One region of the Bacillus sp. 2175 genome, then DNA from elsewhere that is predicted to be linked to it. Evidence: predicted binding sites of a transcription regulator. Region 1 holds the regulator's gene; each other region holds the start of a gene.
What was found. Region 1 encodes Rex, which represses fermentation and respiration genes when NADH is low (regulators of the CRP and FNR family bind a similar motif). Its sites were predicted from a motif close to TTGTGAAATATTTCACAA; they were not measured.
Positions count from the first base shown of each region.

Region 1 (5,214 bases):
TTGCAAGAGCTAATCGAGCTTTTTGTCCACCACTAAGGGAAGATACTGGTTTCAGTACATCATCTCCTGTGAATAAAAAATTCCCGAGTATAGTACGGATTTCTTTTTCAGGTTGCAGTGGATATTCATCCCATAGTTCATTTAAAACCCGTTTAGAAGATGTTAAGTTTGCTTGTTCTTGATCATAATAACCAACAGATACATTTGATCCGAAAGAAACATCACCATTTAATAGTGGTAACTTATTCACAATAGACTTTAACAATGTGGATTTCCCAATTCCGTTTGGACCAACTAAAGCAACACTATCTCCGCGAGTTAAGCGCATAGTTACATGTTCAATTATAGGGTTCTCATCATAGCCGATGGTTGCATCATTTACTTGTAAAACATCATTTCCACTTTGCTTTTCAATATCGAAGTGGAATGATGCTGACTTAGAATCCCCTAATGGTCTCGTTAATAATTCCATTCTGTCTAGTTGTTTACGACGACTTTGAGCACGTTTCGTTGTAGAAGCGCGAGCTATATTCTTTTGAACGAAGTCCTCAAGTTTTGCGATTTCATCTTGTTGTTTTTCGTAACGTTTCATTTCTTGCTCATATAATGCTGATTTTAAGTCTAAATATTTACTGTAGTTACCAACAAATCGTCTGCTTTCTTTATTCGAAATTTCATATACTTGTGTAACGAGTTTGTCTAAGAAATAACGGTCATGTGAAACGATTAATATTGCGCCAGGATAACCTTGTAAATATTGCTCAAGCCACGTTAATGTTTCGATGTCTAAATGGTTTGTAGGCTCATCCAAAATAAGTAAGTCTGGTTTTGTTAATAATAATTTCCCGAGAGCTAATCTTGTTTTTTGCCCGCCGCTTAAAGTAGAGATCGTCGTCTGGTGCGTTTCAACTGGGAAGCCAAGGCCGCTTAAAATGGAGCGAATATCCGCTTCATATTGATATCCACCTTGATCTTTATAATTGAGTTGCAATTGGTCATAATCAGCTAACAATCTTTCATATGTAGCTTCGTTTGAAAAGTTTTCTTCTTTTCCCATTTCTTGCTCAAGCCTTCGAAGTTTTGTCTCCATTTGCTGTAAGTGGGTAAAGACGGTTAGCATTTCATCCCAAATTGTTAAAGACGTTTCTAGTCCAGTATTTTGAGCTAAATATCCGATTGAGACATCTTTCGGTTTTATAATTTCGCCACCATCATGAGATAATTCACCAGCGATAATTTTTAATAATGTAGATTTGCCTGCTCCATTCCTTCCAACTAATGCGATACGATCTTTTGTTTGTACTTCCAATTTTATGTTTGCAAGAATCGTTTCTGCACCGTATAATTTCGAAAGCGCGTTTACTTGTAATAAAATCAATGTTTTCACCTCAAATAATTTCTTAACTTTGCCATGTTTATATTTCTCAATCATACTAAAAATAGTGTATAGTTTAAAATAAAGAGAGAATACTTCTTCTCTTTATTATACAAGGAATTTAATGAGTGCTAAACTTCTGTATTTGATTAAAGTATATGAATAAAGATAGGAAGAGAGGAGAGGTCATATGGATCAGCAAAAGATTCCACAAGCCACTGCTAAAAGATTGCCTCTATACTATCGATTTATCCAAAACTTATCTCTTTCTGGTAAGCAGCGTGTTTCATCGGCCGAATTGAGTGAGGCAGTAAAAGTAGATTCCGCAACAATACGAAGAGATTTTTCGTATTTTGGAGCGTTAGGGAAAAAGGGATATGGATATAACGTAAATTATCTATTATCATTTTTCCGCGAAACACTTGATCAAGATGATATAACACGTGTAGCACTTATTGGAGTAGGTAATTTAGGGACCGCTTTCTTACATTATAATTTCACGAAAAACAATAATACAAAAATTGAAATGGCATTTGATGTTAGTGAAGAGAAAGTTGGAACAGAAATCGGGGGCATTCCTGTATATCATTTAGATGAATTAGAAGAGAGATTATCAAATGATATACAAGTGGCAATATTAACAGTACCGGCTACAGTAGCACAAGCTGTAGCAGATAGATTAGCTGAAACGAGCGTGCATGGTATTTTGAATTTCACACCAGCGCGATTAAACGTATCAGAGAATATTAGAATTCATCATATTGACTTAGCTGTAGAGTTACAAACATTAGTTTACTTTTTGAAAAACTATCCACAATAAAACGCAGAGGAAGCGACCTCTGCGTTTTATTATTGTTTCTTCTTTGTGAATTTAATTAATATAAGGCGAAGTGCCAAATTAAAATCAATTGTTGCCATAACTGCAAATAGTATTGTCCACATATTCCAGATTGTATCTGTCACGTTCGTAATGGCGAAGCGTGTAAAGATACATCCAAGAAGGAAGTATAGTGCAGCCATGAACAATGGTGAGTTTCTCATACAAAAAATCCTCCGATAAAGCCTTGCATTTTTTCAGCTTCTTTAATCATTTCTTGAATTTGTTCATTGCTCATAAAAATTTGCCCAATAGCGACCAATGTATTCATCGCAACATGAGCTGCAATCGGAACGATAATCCGTTTCGTCTTCACATATAAGAAGGCGAATACGAGCCCCATAGCAGTGTATACCAATAAATGAGTAAAATCAAAATGAATTGCTGCGAATACAAGCGAACTAATGATAGCTGCGATAAAGAAGTTAAACTTCTTATAAAGTGCACCAAATAAAATTTTTCTAAATACGATTTCTTCTAAGATAGGTCCAATTATAGATACAACAATAAGGAACCAAGGGGTCGTTCTTGCAATCTCCATTAGTTTCATTGTATTTTCTGAACCTTGTTTAATTCCTAGCAGCTGCATCTCGATCATACCGGCAACTATTTGTGAAAAGAAAGCTAAGAAGAACCCGATGAAAATCCATCCAATAGTAGCTGGAGCAGAAGAGCGCTTTGGATCTAAATGCCTGTCACGAATATCTGTTCTAAGTAACCAAAGTACGATACATAATGCAACAAAGAAGCTAATAATTGCCCAGTGTCCCGTTATGATTTGTCCTTTTTCCTCAATGGTAAATCCTCTATTATCATAGAGTCCTGTTTTTAGGAGAAGTGGCAATCCAACAACGCCAGATAACTGCATTAAAATGTATGTAACGATAATCCACCAGTATTGTTTCTTCAAATGGTTTAACCATCCTTTCTAACTATAGTGTATGAGATAAGTTAGGATAACATGTAAATATGCTACCTACGATATAAACCTCACTTGAATTATGTTTTTTTCGTAAATCCTTATTTGAAATTATAATAGAAGACAGGAGAAAGTTGTGTGTGTAGCGAAAACAACTTAGGGTGTCCTTTCATATTGTAACATACGAGCAGTGGAAACAACGATTCATATAGTAAAGGCAGTATTCTATATAGAAAGTTTATATAGTGATTTGCGAAAAAATTATGATTTTTTTACTTGCAAAAGAAATTGAGATTATTTATTATTATAAGTGTGTTAGCACTCGGATGACTTGAGTGCTAATAAAAGAAATTTACATAACAAAATGAGGAGGTTATTGTTCATGCTAAAGCCATTAGGTGATCGCGTTGTAATTGAGCTTGTTCAAGCAGAAGAAAAAACAGCAAGTGGTATCGTATTACCAGATACTGCAAAAGAAAAACCACAAGAGGGTAAAGTTGTTGCAGTAGGTACTGGTCGAGTGCTTGAGAATGGTGAGCGTGTTGCTTTAGAGGTAGCAGCAGGTGATCTTATCATCTTCTCAAAATATGCAGGTACTGAAGTGAAATATGAAGGTACAGACTACTTGATTTTACGTGAAAGTGACATTTTAGCAGTTATCGGTTAATTATATAAATCTTAAAAAATCCAAGGGGGTCAATTATTATGGCAAAAGATATTAAATTTAGTGAAGAAGCACGTCGTTCGATGCTTCGCGGTGTCGACACTCTTGCAAATGCAGTAAAAGTAACGCTTGGACCAAAAGGTCGTAACGTTGTTCTTGAGAAAAAATTCGGTTCACCACTTATTACAAATGACGGTGTAACAATCGCAAAAGAAATCGAATTAGAAGATGCATTCGAAAACATGGGTGCGAAACTAGTAGCAGAAGTTGCTAGCAAAACAAATGACGTAGCTGGTGACGGAACAACAACTGCAACTGTATTAGCGCAAGCTATGATTCGTGAAGGTCTTAAAAACGTAACAGCTGGTGCGAACCCAATGGGTCTTCGTAAAGGTATCGAAAAAGCTGTTACTGCTGCAATTGAAGAATTAAAAACGATTTCTAAACCAATCGAAGGTAAATCTTCTATCGCACAAGTAGCTGCTATTTCTGCTGCTGACGAAGAAGTAGGTCAATTAATCGCTGAAGCAATGGAGCGCGTTGGTAACGACGGCGTTATTACTTTAGAAGAATCTAAAGGCTTCACAACAGAATTAGACGTAGTAGAAGGTATGCAATTTGATCGTGGATATGCATCTCCTTACATGATTACTGATTCTGACAAAATGGAAGCAGTTCTTGATAACCCATACATCTTAATCACTGACAAAAAGATTTCTAACATTCAAGAAATCTTACCAGTATTAGAGCAAGTGGTACAACAAGGTAAACCACTTCTTATCATTGCTGAAGATGTAGAAGGCGAAGCGTTAGCTACATTAGTAGTGAACAAACTTCGTGGTACATTCAATGTAGTAGCTGTTAAAGCTCCTGGATTTGGTGACCGTCGTAAAGCAATGCTAGAAGATATCGCGATCTTAACAGGTGGCGAAGTAATCACTGAAGAATTAGGTCGTGACTTAAAATCTGCTACAGTTGAATCTTTAGGACGCGCTGGTAAAGTTGTTGTTACAAAAGAAAACACAACTGTAGTTGAAGGTGTAGGAAGCACAGAACAAATCGAAGCTCGCATCGGTCAAATCCGTGCGCAATTAGAAGAAACAACTTCTGAATTCGATCGTGAAAAATTACAAGAGCGTCTTGCAAAACTTGCAGGTGGCGTAGCGGTAATTAAAGTAGGTGCAGCAACTGAAACTGAGTTGAAAGAACGCAAACTTCGTATTGAAGATGCACTTAACTCAACTCGTGCAGCAGTAGAAGAAGGTATCGTTGCAGGTGGTGGTACTTCACTTATGAACGTATACACAAAAGTAGCTTCTATCGTAGCTGAAGGCGACGAAGCAACAGGTATCAACATCGTACTTCGCGCACTAGAAGAG
Region 1 covers NZ_CM173819.1:250,877-256,090, forward strand. The annotation lists gene ACXKY9_RS01475 (ABC-F family ATP-binding cassette domain-containing protein) at 1-1,378, opposite strand, end outside; gene ACXKY9_RS01480 (redox-sensing transcriptional repressor Rex) at 1,566-2,195, shown strand; gene ACXKY9_RS01485 (YdiK family protein) at 2,225-2,416, opposite strand; gene ACXKY9_RS01490 (CPBP family intramembrane glutamic endopeptidase) at 2,413-3,162, opposite strand; gene groES (co-chaperone GroES) at 3,554-3,838, shown strand; gene groL (chaperonin GroEL) at 3,877-5,214, shown strand, end outside.

Region 2 (5,214 bases), 2.4 Mb from region 1:
TGAGAATTTTTTCAACAAAATAAGCTGCAGTTATTGATTTTACAGTAAGAAAAGCCCCTCCATTTTGAAAATGCGCAATCAAAATGAGTAGGGCTATTTCCAATTTAAATTTTATAAAAAAATGATTATCATAAATAATATTTTACTTTTTAGTCTACCTTATTATTTTCAATCCATTTTCCTAATAAATGAATGGATTTTATTCATATAATTTGAGGTGGTATCGTTGGTTTTTAAAAATAGAAAGCTTATTTTCAAATCAAATGAAAAAGAGGTAAAATTATAGATATTCATGTAGAAATTTCGTTTTGGGGATACTTAAAATCTTAAGGTGATGGGCATGTGGTGTTACACTTTAAAAGCTTTATAAAATTATAAAATTTATAGATATAGCAGATTTTCTTTATTAATAATCATTTGTATGTACGTTTACTCACATACATACAAATGATTTATAAAGCTACAATTAAGTGAAAACATCTTTTCCGTTACGATAACATCATAGCCATGTCTTCTGCTACATTTGTAATTAGTTTTAAACCAAATGTTTCTTGTAATACATCAAGCACGCCAGGTGAAATAAATTCAGGAGCCTTTGGACCGATGCGAATATCTTGAATCCCAAGACTAAATAGCCCGAGTAAAATGGCAACCGCTTTTTGTTCAAACCATGATAGCACAATACTTACTGGCAATTCATTCACTTCACATTGGAAAGCATCAGCTAAAGCAGCCGCTATTTTCACTGTAGAAATTGAATTATTGCACTGTCCTAAATCAATGTAACGCGGAATTTCCGTACCAGGTACAACACCGTAATCCACATCATTAAAGCGGAATTTCCCGCAAGAAGTTGTTAAAATAACCGTTTCTGGCGGAAGTGACGTTGCTAATTCACGATAATATTCTCCGCCTTTTCCCGGTGCATCACAACCGGCGATAACAAAGAAACGCTTTATTTTCCCCTCTTTTACTGCATCAATAATTTCTGGAGCTAATGATAATACTGTATTATGATGAAACCCTGTCACTAACTGTTCATCCGACTCCATATGTACTTCTGGAAGTTCTAGTGCTTTTTGAATTAATGGTGTAAAATCATCATTTTCAATTTTTTGTACACCTTCTAAACCTGCAATGTCATATGAAAAGAATCGATCAGAGTACGATCCTTTAATTGGCATAACACAGTTCGTTGTAGCTAATATGGCACCAGTAAATTTTTCAAAAAGGCGTCTTTGATCATACCATGCCTTACCGATGTTTCCTTTTAAATGTTTATATTTTTTCAGCTGCGGGTATCCGTGTGCTGGTAGCATTTCAGAATGTGTATAAATATTAATGTCTTTTCCTTCTGTTTGCTTTAATAGTTCTTCTAGTGCAAATAAATTATGACCTGTAACTACAATTGCTTTACCTTCTACACGATTTTGTGTAATTTGTACAGGCTCTGGCACACCAAAATGATTCGTATGTGCCTCATCTAATAATTCCATCACCCGTAAAGCTGATTTCCCCACTTTCATAGCCATATCAATATGCTCTTGTTCGTTAAAGTTAGAATTTGTTAATGTCATATATAAAGCTTCTTGTGTTGTAGCATCTACAAATGCATCCGTATATCCTAGCTGAGCAGCATGTGTGCGATAAGCTGCAATTCCTTTTAGCCCAAACACAATCGTATCTTGTAAACTCGCAATCGTTTCATTCTTGCCGCACACACCCATTACTTTACATCCGCCTGCTGGCGTTTGTTCACATTGATAACAAAACATATCATCCCACCCTCTCTCAATCATTCATTACACCTTAAGCATAATACCCATTGAAAAAAAGTGATGTGATATCAATCACAATAATATATAAAGATTTGTGACAGTTCATATTGTTGACATAATATTTTTATTGACACTAAAAAATATGCATTAGTGTACACACATCTTTCGATACTTTTAAATAGCTAATTAATTTGGAGAAATATATACAACGAAAAAAATTTTTGAATCCCATGTACAAATAGTTGCAATTCATCACATATGAAATAGATATAAAAATACGCTCTTCTTTCTATCATTCAATAGAAAGAAGAGCGCATTTGTCATTTTAAGGAACTATCATTTTTTATTAAAGTCTTTATTGTAAACCTTTTTATTTACAATACATTTACATTATCTTAACATTACTTACATTATTTATATGATATATTTATATAGAAGCTACTTAAGAAATTTCATATACATTTTATCTTTATGATCTCTTATCTAATCAATAAAAAGATCATGTTATATTTTTATAACAGGGGTGAATTACGATGACTGAAACTTTAAAAACACTTATAATGCTTGATGCTACTTATGTTGTTATAGCAATTATGACAGTACTAGTATTTGTATACTTGGAATTAAAATCTCAGTAATATATGCTGACGTAATCAACAGATTCAGCATTTAAATATAGTTAGAAGAAAGAGAGGAGAAAATTATTTCTCCTCTCTTTTGTATTTCTACAATTTCTTATTTTAATAAATCCAATGTATATAAAAGTAATCCTTTGTTCCCTACTTCTCCATGACCAGGCACTACTACATTTATATTTCTATATCGCTTCAGCACATTCTCAATCGATGTAGACCATTCATTTACATAAGCATCCGCAACGTTTCCTAAATCTTTCGCGGACGTAGATTTCACTAAACAGCCTCCAACTAAAATATTGTATTGCGGTAACCATACGACAATATTATCTTCTGTATGCCCTTTCCCTGGATAAAATGTTTCTACTTTCATATTTCCAAACTTCAAATTTGTAACGGTTTGTAAATCTCCAAGTGGCTCTTCATATCCACTTTTCTTTGCTAGTTCTGCGGTTAATGCTGTACTATGCGCTTTAATTCCTCTTTCTTTCAACGTTTTTATTCCGCCAATTCGATCAGCGTGCGCATGTGTAATAATGACATCCGTTACACGCTTCTGAAACTTCTTTTCTACCATTTCTATTAGTTCCTTCGTTAATTTGTCATCCCAAGAAGAATCAACAAGTACTAACCCTTTAGAAGTATTAAGAACTAGACCGTTCGAAGGAACTGCTTCTCCATTAAAAGAACCTAACTCCGTATGAACCCATACATTCTTGTTTAACTGAGATATTGAAATGGTTCCCGTCTCATTTTTTATTACTGTTTTCTCTACCTTTTGTGATGCTTGTACAGAAGAAATTGTGCTAACAAATTGAATTGTTCCTAGTAAACCTACACATAATCCTACTTTTAACAACGTATTCTTTTTCATGTCATCAACCCTTTCCTTCAAGCCAAATAGTTATTACCTATATTAGACAATTTATCTTCAGTGTTTGTTCCATATAATTGAACACTTTATAATCGCGGCTTATGTAAATACACGCATGGTGCAGTAAAAAAGATCACCCAAATGGATGATCTTTTTTATAATTTATCAACATATTGCTTCGCTTCTAGTAAGGAAAAAACAAAAACTTCTCTTACTCTCTTAACTGCTGTAACTTTTTTGCCTTCTTCTACAAGCTGGCGTAGTTCTTTATTAATTTCAGGTTCTCTTTCTACAATTCCCATTTCTTTCGTAATTAATTGTAATCTATCTTCAATTCTCTTTAAACGCGCATCATTTTTCTTTTCAATTGTAGCTAATTTTTCAGCGATATAAATGAAACCAAAGGCTAATATTAGTATAACCATCCAGAATTCCATGAATGTTCCCCCTTACTAACTTTCATTTGTTTTATTTCACTAACTTATCAGCTTTAGTTATTGAAATCATTCATTCCTTACAAGGAAAGGGCAAACTAAAACTTTCTCAAAAATTTGTACTAGACATGATTTCTCCTCAAGGTTGCTCAAAATGGACTGGATTAGGTGTTTTTCTAGATGATTCTAATGAAGAATTACAGATTTATTCACTCGGATGGGGCGTCGGATTTCAATGTATGATGGTTTGTTATCCATACTGCGGGAATGGTGCTGTTATTATGACCAATTCCGATTTAGGTGTTCATCAAATGGAAGGGATCATTGGTGAGGTTGTAAAAACGTTATCCTTATATAGATAAAGAAGCTGTTCCTTCCAGCTTCTTTATCTATATAACATTTTTCGCAACAATTTTTATATGTTCTGGTGCGATAATTTCCGTTATACTTTCTTGGAAATCTTCCCGCAACATTTCTTCCAAATGTTCTAACTGCACTTCAACATGTGTGCATTCTAAATTATGTATATTTAACAGTGCATAATGATCTTTTTTCTTAATTACTAAATATTGATTTTCCTCTGTCACAAGTACAGAACCTAATCGGACTCCTAATAAGCGTTGATCATCAAACTTCATAATTACTTCTCCTTCCCTCATATAAACAAAACTACAATGAAAATAATTACATTTATGGAAAAACACGCTTATTTAGACTATATCATAATTTACTAAAATAGAAATATCTTTTTCTGTTTCAATAAAAATCCCTATTCTTTCATATATTTCGATACAAAAAACTTTCTCAACATTAAATTTGAATTTTCAGTTTTTAATTCCGTAAAAATCTATTATAATAAAGTTAATAAATGTTTGACCTCTCCTAATTCATGTACATATGGATGATCAGTAGTTATCGCTACTGATCTATTTTTTTGATTTCAGAAAGTACATACGCTGCATCCTTTCCTACACCACAAATAAGTGCGGAACCCCTTTGAGATTGCCATGGTAAACCGATATAATACAATCCTTTTACTGGACTGATTCCCTTTATATGATTAGGAAATCCTTTCTCATTCACTGCCTGTTCAATTTCAATCCAATTATAATTTTGTACAAAACCAGTTTACCATAAAGTAAACGCTCCTTCATTCTATCTTCCCAGTCTTTAGCGCCTGTGCCCAGTCATATCTTTCTTGTTGAACAGCCAATCCAGCAGCTTCTTCCCAATTATAAGGAACTGAAATTTGTTCAATTGTCCATTCTCCCAAAACCTTTTCTATCACTACATATTTTGCATGCGGAGTTCCTGATTCCATTTTATGCATAACAGGTAACTCATCTTTGTATGCTGGAAGTCCTACACTTCCTGGATTTATAATGATCTTTCCGTTCGCTAAATAAACAACTCTAGGAATATGTGTATGACCACATACTATTATTTTTTGTTCTATATTTTGGAGTTGATCCATTATATTTTTTTCATTCTTT
Region 2 covers NZ_CM173819.1:3,161,189-3,166,402, forward strand. The annotation lists gene hcp (hydroxylamine reductase) at 489-1,775, opposite strand; gene bla2 (BcII family subclass B1 metallo-beta-lactamase) at 2,514-3,287, opposite strand; gene ACXKY9_RS16495 (hypothetical protein) at 3,443-3,724, opposite strand; partial or broken gene ACXKY9_RS16500 (penicillin-binding protein) at 3,763-4,083, shown strand; gene ACXKY9_RS16505 (hypothetical protein) at 4,111-4,359, opposite strand; partial or broken gene ACXKY9_RS16510 (oxidoreductase) at 4,640-4,849, opposite strand; gene ACXKY9_RS16515 (metallophosphoesterase family protein) at 4,872-5,214, opposite strand, start outside.
Region 2: the regulator Rex is predicted to act here: its motif matches at 1,839-1,856, upstream of hcp (hydroxylamine reductase).

Region 3 (5,214 bases), 1.6 Mb from region 1:
CGTCGAGTTTTTTTCTACTTTAAGTTTCATTCTATTTATATTCTTCCTTGTTCTAGCAATCTTATCTGTTATTAAGAAAACAGGTGTAGCGAAAAAACAATTTATTATTACAGCTGTATTATTTGTCATTTTTGTTGTGTTATTAGGTATTTCAGCTCCTTCTTCTGAAAAAACGACAGCAACTAGTACAAAAGTTGCCTCTAATAATGAAGAGCCAAAAGATAGCGAACAGAAAAAAGAGCTAGAAAAGAAAGAGGCGGACGAAAAAACTCAAAAGCAAGAAGATGAGAAGCGTCTAGCCGAAGAACAAGCTCGTAAGCAAGAGGATGAAAAACGTCAGGCTGATGAACAAGCTCGTAAACAACAAGAAGAACAAAAACGTCAGGCTGATGAACAAGCTCGTAAACAACAAGAAGAACAAAAACGTCAGGCTGATGAACAAGCTCGTAAACAACAAGAAGAACAAAAAGCACAGCAAGCTCAAACACAACCAGCTAATGGTAATACTGATAGTGCATACTACAAAAATTGTGCTGCAGTTAGAGCAGCTGGGAAAGCTCCTTTACATAAAGGGCAACCAGGTTATAGCTCTCATCTTGATCGTGATGGCGATGGAATTGCATGTGAAAAATAGTAATAAAAAAGAAGCTTTTACTAAGCTTCTTTTTTATTAACGTAAAATATTACCACTTATTACTTTCCCCCTTATTTTAATAACATTCTTCTTATTATTCTCAAAAACGACACAGAATAAGTGATTTCAATCACTACATAGATTTTAATTTATCGCTATTCTTAATTCAGATATTACATTAAAATTTTATGGAGGCATTCATATGGAACATACATTTACTGAAACTTCAATTGTTGGTGAGATTGTTACACAATTTCCGAAAGCTAGTGATCTTTTTAAATCATATAGAATAGATTTTTGTTGTGGCGGTAATAAGCCACTTATTGATGCAATTCATGAAAGAAATTTATCAGCTACTGAAGTGCTTACAGAGTTAAATACGCTTTATCATAATACGAAACGATTAAATGAATCGGAAATTGATTGGAAAAATGCTTCTTATCGTGAATTGATTGATTATGTCATAAATAAGCATCACCGCTATTTAAATGAAGAATTACCACAGTTAAGTCCATATGTGACAAAAGTATTACGTGTTCATGGGGCAAGTCAGCCTCATTTTGCTCAAATTCATGAGCTATTTCATGAACTTAGAATGGAATTAGAACAGCATTTAATTAAAGAAGAAATGGAAGATTTTCCATTAATTTTAGAATTTGAACAAAATCCAACTAATGAAAACTATGCTAAGTTACGTAAAGTAGTAAATGAACTAGAAAATGAGCACAATCATGCTGGAAATATTATAAAAGAACTTCGTAAAGTGACAAATGACTTTACTCCTCCAGAAGGTGCTTGCGGTACTTATCGACTTGTTTACCAACGCCTCGAAGCGCTAGAGTCTGATTTATTTGAGCATATTCATTTAGAAAATAATATTTTATTTCCGCGTGCCATTACGAAAGCATAAATCAAGTGCAGGACATGAGTGTAAATACTTATGGCCTGCTTTTTCGTTTCGCGAAAAATATTCACATCCCCTTCACATAAAACCGAATTTTAACAATTTGTGAATCATTATAAAGATGTGATAAATATCACATCTCCCCCTTATTTGATTTTCTATAATAAAAATATAATCCTTTGTTCAATATTTCACATAAAAAGGGGAAACGAAAATGAAAAAACGTTTAGTTATGATCGGAAATGGTATGGCTGGCATTCGCTGTATGGAAGAAATCTTAAAACATGATAGTGATTCATATGAGATTACTATTTTTGGAGATGAACCGCATCCAAACTACAACCGCATTATGCTCTCTCATGTTTTACAAGGCAAAACAAATATACAAGATATCATTATGAATGAATACAGTTGGTATGAAGAAAACGAAATAACTTTGTATACGAATGAAAGAGTTCAAAGTATTAACCGAGAAGAAAAAATTATTATTACAGAAAAGAAGCATACTCTTACATACGACAAGCTCATTATCGCAACAGGTTCTAGTGCTTTTATTTTACCTGTTGAAGGTTCCGCACTTTCTGGTGTAACAGGGTTTCGAACTATTGAAGATACACAATTTATGATAGATACCGCTAAAGAAAAGAAAAAGGCCGTTGTCATTGGTGGCGGGTTACTCGGTTTAGAAGCCGCAAGAGGTCTAATTGATTTAGGAATGGACGTACATGTTGTTCATTTAATGCCTAGCTTAATGGAGCAACAACTAGATACGAAAGCAGCTGCTCTTCTGCGTGAAGATTTAGAAGCACAAGGCATGAAGTTTTTAATGGAAAAGAAAACTGTAAAAATTCTTGGTACAGACCATGTTGAGGGCATTCAATTTGAAGACGGTGAAGTTGTAGATTGTGATTTAATCGTAATGGCTGTCGGAATACGGCCAAATACGCAAATAGCAAAAGATGCTGGTCTAATTGTAAATCGCGGTATTGTAGTCAATGACTATATGCTAACAAATGATGAGTCCATTTATGCAGTTGGAGAATGTGCAGAGCATGACGGTATCGCATATGGACTTGTTGCTCCTCTTTATGAACAAGGTGCGATATTAGCAAAACATATAACAAATTTACAAACTGATGGATATTCGGGCAGTATCGTCGGTACACACTTAAAAGTTGCTGGTTGTGATTTATTCTCTGCTGGCCAAATTTATGAAGATGATCAAACGAAAGCAATATCCATCTTTAATGAATGTAAACGTTCCTATAAAAAAATATTAATTCGTGATAATAAAGTCGTCGGTATCGTTTTATACGGTGATACAGCTGACGGTACCCGCCTCTTTAGCATGTTAAAGAAAGAAGAAGATATACAAGAATATACACCAGCTTCCATTCTTCACAAAGCTGGTGAAGAATGTGAACTTGACGTTGCTACTATGAGTGCGGATGACACAATTTGCGGATGTAATGGTGTTACGAAAGGCACAATCGTTCACGCCATTTTAGAACAGGAGTTAAAGACTTTTGAAGAAGTTAAAGCCTGTACGAAAGCCGCAGGGTCTTGTGGTAAATGTCGTCCGCTTGTAGAACAAGTTTTATCTCATACACTTGGAGATGCTTTTGATGCTTCTGCACAGTCTACCGGTATGTGCGGATGTACACCTTTATCACGTGATGAAGTCGTAGCGGCCATTCATGAGAAAGGTTTAAAATCTCCAAAAGAAGTACGAAACGTTCTTGGTTTTGTACATGAAGATGGATGTTCGAAATGTCGTCCTGCTTTAAACTACTATTTACGTATGGCGATTCCAGAAGAATATGAAGATGATAAATCATCCCGTTTCGTGAATGAAAGAATGAATGGTAACATCCAGCACGATGGTACCTTCTCTGTTATTCCACGTATGTACGGAGGCGTTACAACAGCAGATGATTTAATGAAAATTGCTGAAGTTGCGAAAAAGTACGATGTTCCACTTGTGAAAATTACAGGTGCGAGCCGAATTGGCTTATACGGTGTTAAGAAACAAGATTTACCTAACGTATGGGCTGAATTAAATATGGCTTCTGGATATGCGTATTCAAAATCTCTTCGTAATGTAAAATCATGTGTTGGCTCTCGTTTCTGCCGTTTCGGTACGAAAGATTCATTAGGACTTGGTATGTTGCTTGAACAATCATTAGAAATGGTAGATACACCTCATAAAATAAAGATGGGTGTAACGGGCTGTCCGCGTAACTGTGCGGAAGTACTGACGAAAGATTTTGGCGTTGTTTGTGTCGAAAATGGATACCAACTTTATATTGGCGGAAATGGTGGTACGGAAGTACGCGAAGCTGATTTTGTAATGATTGTCCCTACTGAAGATGATGTCCTTCGCATCGCTACAGCTTACATGCAATATTATCGTGAAACTGGTATTTATGGAGAGCGTACTGCCTACTGGACAGAACGATTAGGCTTCGATCACATAAAGGAAATACTGCAAGATGCAAATATGGTCACTAAGTTAAATGAACGTTTCCAAAAAGCTCGTGGCACATATAAAGAAGCATGGGGACAAGCACTAGAAACGAAATCATTAAAAGCGATGTATGAAGTAGAAACTGTGAAATAAGGAGCTGTGATCTATATGATACAAACGAAAGAAAAAATAAAAGTTATGCGTGCAGAAGACCTTCCTATTCAAATCGGTAAAGAGGTACAAATGAAAGGTATGTCTATCGCCCTATTCCGCCTTTCAAATGGCGATATTCGAGCTGTAGAAAATCGTTGTTCTCATAAAAACGGGCCATTAGCGGAAGGTATTGTATCTGGAGAATTCGTCTTTTGTCCACTACATAATTGGAAAATTTCACTACTAACAGGTGAAGTTCAAAAACCTGATGATGGTTGTATTCAAACGTATGAAGTAGAAGTTATTGACGGGGATATTTATATATACATGTAATTTACAAAAGGAAGCCTCCCCTGGCTTCCTTTTAAATAAAAATAGACGAGGTGCGAATATGAACGGATATGTATATTTAGTTGGTGCAGGACCAGGTGATGAAGGGCTTATTACAAAAAAAGCGATGGAGTGCTTAAATCGTGCAGATATCGTCTTATATGACCGCTTATTAAACCCTTCCTTTCTTAATTATACAAAAGAAACATGTGAACTTATTTATTGCGGAAAAATGCCAAAGAATCATACTATGCGTCAAGAAATGATTAACGCACACCTCCTTCAATTTGCGAAAGAAGGAAAAATCGTAGTCCGCTTAAAAGGCGGAGATCCATCTATTTTTGGCCGTGTTGGTGAAGAAGCAGAAACTTTAGCATCAGCAAATATTCCATATGAAATTGTACCAGGTATTACATCTAGCATCGCCGCTAGTATCTATGCAGGTATTCCCCTCACCCACCGTGACTACAGTAATAGCGTCACTTTATTAACCGGACATGCAAAAGGTCCTTTAACCGACCATGGAAAATATAATTCATCTCACAATAGCGACACAATTGCCTACTACATGGGTATAGAAAACTTACCTACAATTTGTGAAAACTTACTACAAGCAGAAAAAAAAGAAGATACGCCAGTAGCAGTCATTGAATGGGGTACAACTGGTAAACAGCGCGTTGTCACAGGGACACTGTCTACCATTGTTTCTATTGTCAAAAACGAAAA
Region 3 covers NZ_CM173819.1:1,883,166-1,888,379, reverse strand. The annotation lists gene ACXKY9_RS10170 (excalibur calcium-binding domain-containing protein) at 1-634, shown strand, start outside; gene ric (iron-sulfur cluster repair di-iron protein) at 837-1,544, shown strand; gene nirB (NADPH-nitrite reductase large subunit) at 1,753-4,158, shown strand; gene nirD (nitrite reductase small subunit NirD) at 4,174-4,491, shown strand; gene ACXKY9_RS10150 (uroporphyrin-III C-methyltransferase) at 4,550-5,214, shown strand, end outside.
Region 3: the regulator Rex is predicted to act here: its motif matches at 1,718-1,735, upstream of nirB (NADPH-nitrite reductase large subunit).

Region 4 (5,214 bases), 770 kb from region 1:
GAACAGATGTATTTTCTGAACTAGTTCGCTATATTTATAGTATCGATCAACCTGTAAACTGTTTCCCTAGCATTCACGTTCTTACTACATTCGTAATTATGTTAGCTGCCTTTAAGCGTAGAGAACAGCATGCTTTTGAATATTACATCCTTACTTTCTTCGGTACACTTATTATTTTATCAACGCTATTTACGAAGCAGCATGCCTTTGTAGATGCCGTTTCTGGAATGACGCTTGCAAGCATACTTTACTTCGGCGTTCAGCTCTTATTGGCCAAAGAACCGATAAGAGTTCCAGTAAAACAAAATCATAGAATGTAGCATGACAAAAAAGCAGACTGTGGCTTCTCAGTCTGCTTTTATCTATTAGTAAGGAGATTTTCAACTTAAGATTGCGGTACAGTCATATCACCAGAGTGAATACGACCTGCTTTTTTAAGAGCAATGTAAAGTATATAAGAAACAGCTACTGGAATGACGATATAAGTAATTACCATCGCCGGGAGAACTTCCCATCCTTGGCTGGAAATTAAATTAATTGGTGCGATAAGAGAACTTAATCCAAGACCTGCAATTTCCTTTCCTGCTTCCAGTTGGAAAATTAATGCGGATACTGGACCGACTATAGCACTGGCAACGACAGTTGGGACGAGAATCATTGGATTTTTAGTGATATTTGGTAACTGTACTTTCGGAGTACAAAGTGCTTGAGCTAATATGCCACCTAAATTATTTTCTTTCGCTGAGATGACAGAGAATCCGATAAACTGAGCGACGCATCCGGCAAGAGCAGCACCACCTGCAACACCGTCTAAGCTAAGTGCAATTGCTAACGCAGCTGATGAAGCTGGAGAGATAAGTAATAGTCCCCAAACGACTGCAATGACGATAGAAGCGATGAATGGGCTACCAGCTGAGCTATCTTTAATAAACGCTCCAACTGTATTTAAAACAGGAGTAATATTATGAGATAACCAAATACCAACTAAACCAGAACCTAATATGGCCGCAAATGGAACGAGCATCATATCTAACGCAGTTTTTCCACTTAAACGTTTACCAATATATACAGCTAAAGTTGCTGTTAATAATGCACCGATTGGCTCACCTGTTTTAATAATTAGACCAGCTTCAGTAATTGAAATGGATCCGGCACCAATTGCTCCGGCTACCATCGCTGAGAAGATTACAAGACCGTTTGCACCGAGCATAAAAGCAATTCCGGCACCAATTGCCGGTGCCATTAGTGATTTTGCAACAACTCCGATTGTAATAAGTAATGGTATATCAACAATTCTTCCTATATTTTCGATCAGTAAACCAATTCCGAGGGATACGAAAATACCTTGTGCGATTCCAGCAGATGCTTTAAATACACGAGACATTATATATTCCTTCATTTGTTTCACCTTCTTCTATAAGTTAGTAACCAATTGTTTTCATATAATCACGTAAAATATCGTTTGATTTTGCGAATCGAGATTCTTCATCCTCTGTTAAATTGAGTTCTACAACTTCTCTTATACCGTCTCTAGTAATAATAGCTGGTACTCCTGTACAAATATCATATTCACCATACTCACCATCTAAAATGGCTGATACAGCAATGACACGGTGATCATCATTAAAGATTGAACTCGCAATATATGCTAGAGAATTTCCAATTCCGTAATAAGTAGTTCCTTTACGTTTATAAATTTCCCAACCAGCTTTTGCAGTCTTCTCAACAATTTCATCTAAATCTATTTCACCAAATCGTTCTTTTTGTTCTTCTAAAATTTGCAGAATTGGCTTTCCACCAACAGTTACATGAGACCAAGCAACCATTTGAGAATCACCATGTTCTCCTAATGAATACCCATGAATACTACGAGGGTCTACATGTAGCATTTCAGATAAAATTGTTCTTAAGCGAGAAGAATCTAGTGATGTACCAGTACCGATTACGCGATTTCTAGGTAATCCAGATAATTTCCACACTTCATATGTAATAATATCAACTGGGTTCGATGCAAGTAAGAAAATACCATCAAATCCACTTTCCATTACGCCGCCAACAACACTTTCCATAATCTTCGCACTCGCTCCTAAAGTATCTAAGCGACTTTGCCCTGGTTTTGGTGCTGGCCCTGCTGTAATAATAACAATGTCCATATCTTTGCAGTCTTCATAGCTTCCTGCATATACTTTTGTTCTTGTATTTGTAAAGTTAATGCAATGTGATAAATCCATTGCTTCCCCAACTGCACGTTCATGATTTATATCAATTAATAATAGCTCTTCACAAATCCCTTGATTTACAATGGAATACGCACAACTTGATCCAACTAATCCAGTACCGATAATTGCAATTTTTCTTGTATGTCTTTTCATAGCAATCTCTCCTAATTGATCATATAATCTATTTCTTTTGCTCTTTACACTCCTAATTATAAAGGTTCTCACGATAGAAATCATGGATACTTTGTGAAATATTGAGCAAATCGTTTGTCCTTTTTGTGAATTGTTATATTCCATTTTCGTCATATTTGTTACAGCTGGAAAAATATTTATTATGTATTTATTGACATATAAAAAAGAAGACGAGCGAATAAATTCGCTCGTCTTCTTTTTCCTGTTATTCCGCACTTAATTGACTTTTTAATTGCTGCACAATCATCGGATTCGCAGGTGCTGCCGGTTTGTAATAACTTTTTTGCTTTGCGTACTCATACATATTACGTTGGCGCATTTCATCTTGATTACGAATTTGAATTAACGTTTGGTGTAACTGTTCATTATCAGACTGAGCAATATAATTTGCATAACTTGTTAAACTTGCATTTAATCCTGCTAAATAATCATTTACCATATCTTTTTCATTCATGTTCCGCTTCCTCCTATCCTAGGAAAGTCATTAATTGCTGTTTCGTATTTCGTGCATCTTGCGCATCCTTTTGTAACATTTGTTTCAATTGTGGATCTGTACACGTCTGTGCATACTGCTCCAACTTGTTAATAATTGTTGCGTGTCCACCAATTAAATGACGTAAGTTTTCTACTTCAAGCTCTGTTAAATTTTGCATGGAATACTCCTACCTTTCTTCTTTCATTCTCCTTTAGTATTCTGTTCTTTTTAAATCGTATTCATGAAAAAGCTTTCTTACATTTCAAATCAATCACATCTATTTATAAATACAAAAAAATGTTATAATTACAGAAAAATACAAATATTCAAAAGCTAACCTTATAATAACAGTATAATCCTCAAACAAACCATGGTAGGAAGGTGTGCTCATGCAAAAATATGTTAAAGTTATCTTCTTTATCATTTACGCAATCCTCTATGTAAAACTGTTGATTGATATATTAAATTTAAAGCCGTTATTCACTTCTATAGCTTTACATATGTTATTTCTCATTTGCTTTCTATTTATAGCACTTAACAATTATAAAAATCGTAACACTACATTTTTCCTATTGTTTATTAGTGCAACTCTATTAGTAAGTATTAGCTTCATTAAAAGTATTCTTATATAAAGGAGCAATAAACATGAAAACACATGACTTCCTTACAGAAATCCAGAAGGGCTCTGAGCCTAGTCCCTATCAAGACCCCATCGTATTCAGTTTCGTTTGCTTTTTCTTAGCGATATATACATTTTTCAAACCTGCAAAATAATATCATTTCATAAGAAAAAGCCTACCATTCTTTTCGAATCATATGCACAAAAAAACCTTAGAATCACTTCTAAGGTTTTTGTTTGCTTTGCTTCTTATTCACGTAATCCTTTAATAAACGTTTCCAACAATACATGTAAACTCGTATCTAAATCTAGCGGCAAACCAAATCCCCCTTGCTGTTCAATCGACGCAAATCCATGACAAATACTTCTGAATCCGCGTGTCGCATGAAGTGCATTCTCTCCTTCTAAGCCATACTGTTGTAATACTTGAAGACAAAGCTTTACAATTCCGTCACCTGCTTTTCTTACTTCTTCATCTCGTAAAAAAGTTGCTTCATATAGTCCAGGATGTTTTCGGACAAATGCTACATACGCTTCTCCTAATGCATGAATTGCTTCGTCCGTATATTTACCCTCAGTAGCTTCTTCTAGTCTGTTATGCAGCTGTTTGATTCCGTAAATACCAAGATTTTTCCGTACATCTTGTAACCCTTTTACATGATTATATAGTGAGGGCGAACGTATCCCTAACCTTTGCGCTAATGAAGCTAACGTTACTTCTTGTATTCCATTTGTATCTGCAATTTCTGCCGCTGTTTCTACAATTTTTTGTAATGTAAGTCCGATTCTCGGTGACATAAATTACCCCTCTTTCTTACTTTCTATATTCCGCTTAGCTTCCTTAATAGCAAGTTTTATGACAGTGTCTGGATTCTTTATCATTTTCCCATGTCCTGCCGCAAGTAAGGAAGGCTCATATTCGCTTAACTTCTCTGCACTTTGTAATGATATTTCTTTGCTCCACGTTGCCATCGCAGGAAACGGAAACCAAAATTTCATTTGTCCCGAAACAGCCATACCTCCTCTTGTTTGGAATGCATCCCCAACAATAAGAGCTTTATTCCGTACATCAAGAAACGACATGGATCCTGGTGTATGTCCCGGTGTCATAATTGCAAGAAGCGATCCAACTCGGTCGCCATCTTCTAATAAAACATCAGGTACCGTTTTTACTTTTTTAGGTACACCGCCTTTTATCGGTATATTCGGTTCATCCTTTTGTAACGTCGTATCTCCTTCTAACAGCTTTGCGTCCCGCTTAGAAATATAGACTGGAACATGAGGAAGTACTTCCTTTAATGCATCTAATGCACCGATGTGATCATCATGCGCATGTGTTAATACAATTTTAGTAATTGGTTTTCCTATTTTCTCAGCCGCCTGTAAAATACCTTTTGCGCTATATGGCAAAGCCGCATCAATTAAAGTTAAACCATCTTCTTCCTCTACAAAGTAACAATTTACAGGAAACGCTCTTGGCAAAAATGACAATTGATATAACGTTTTTTCATGTATCATCCTCATAGTCCCATCTCCCTTTTCACGAAAACTAATGCCATTAGTTTTATTATACTAATAGCATTAGTTTTATACCACTAAAAAATTTCTTTTTTTCAAAAAAAAGAACAGTAGCCGTATAAACGACTACTGTTCTTTAAAGATATTAAACTGTATAACGCTCATCTTCTAAAATTTTCGCAGCGATTTCA
Region 4 covers NZ_CM173819.1:4,743,522-4,748,735, forward strand. The annotation lists gene ACXKY9_RS24805 (phosphatase PAP2 family protein) at 1-320, shown strand, start outside; gene ACXKY9_RS24810 (PTS sugar transporter subunit IIC) at 386-1,399, opposite strand; gene ACXKY9_RS24815 (L-lactate dehydrogenase) at 1,422-2,372, opposite strand; gene ACXKY9_RS24820 (spore coat protein) at 2,617-2,865, opposite strand; gene ACXKY9_RS24825 (hypothetical protein) at 2,879-3,064, opposite strand; gene ACXKY9_RS24830 (TetR/AcrR family transcriptional regulator) at 3,755-4,303, opposite strand; gene ACXKY9_RS24835 (MBL fold metallo-hydrolase) at 4,307-5,029, opposite strand; gene ACXKY9_RS24840 (acyl-CoA dehydrogenase FadE) at 5,169-5,214, opposite strand, start outside.
Region 4: the regulator Rex is predicted to act here: its motif matches at 2,464-2,481, upstream of ACXKY9_RS24815 (L-lactate dehydrogenase).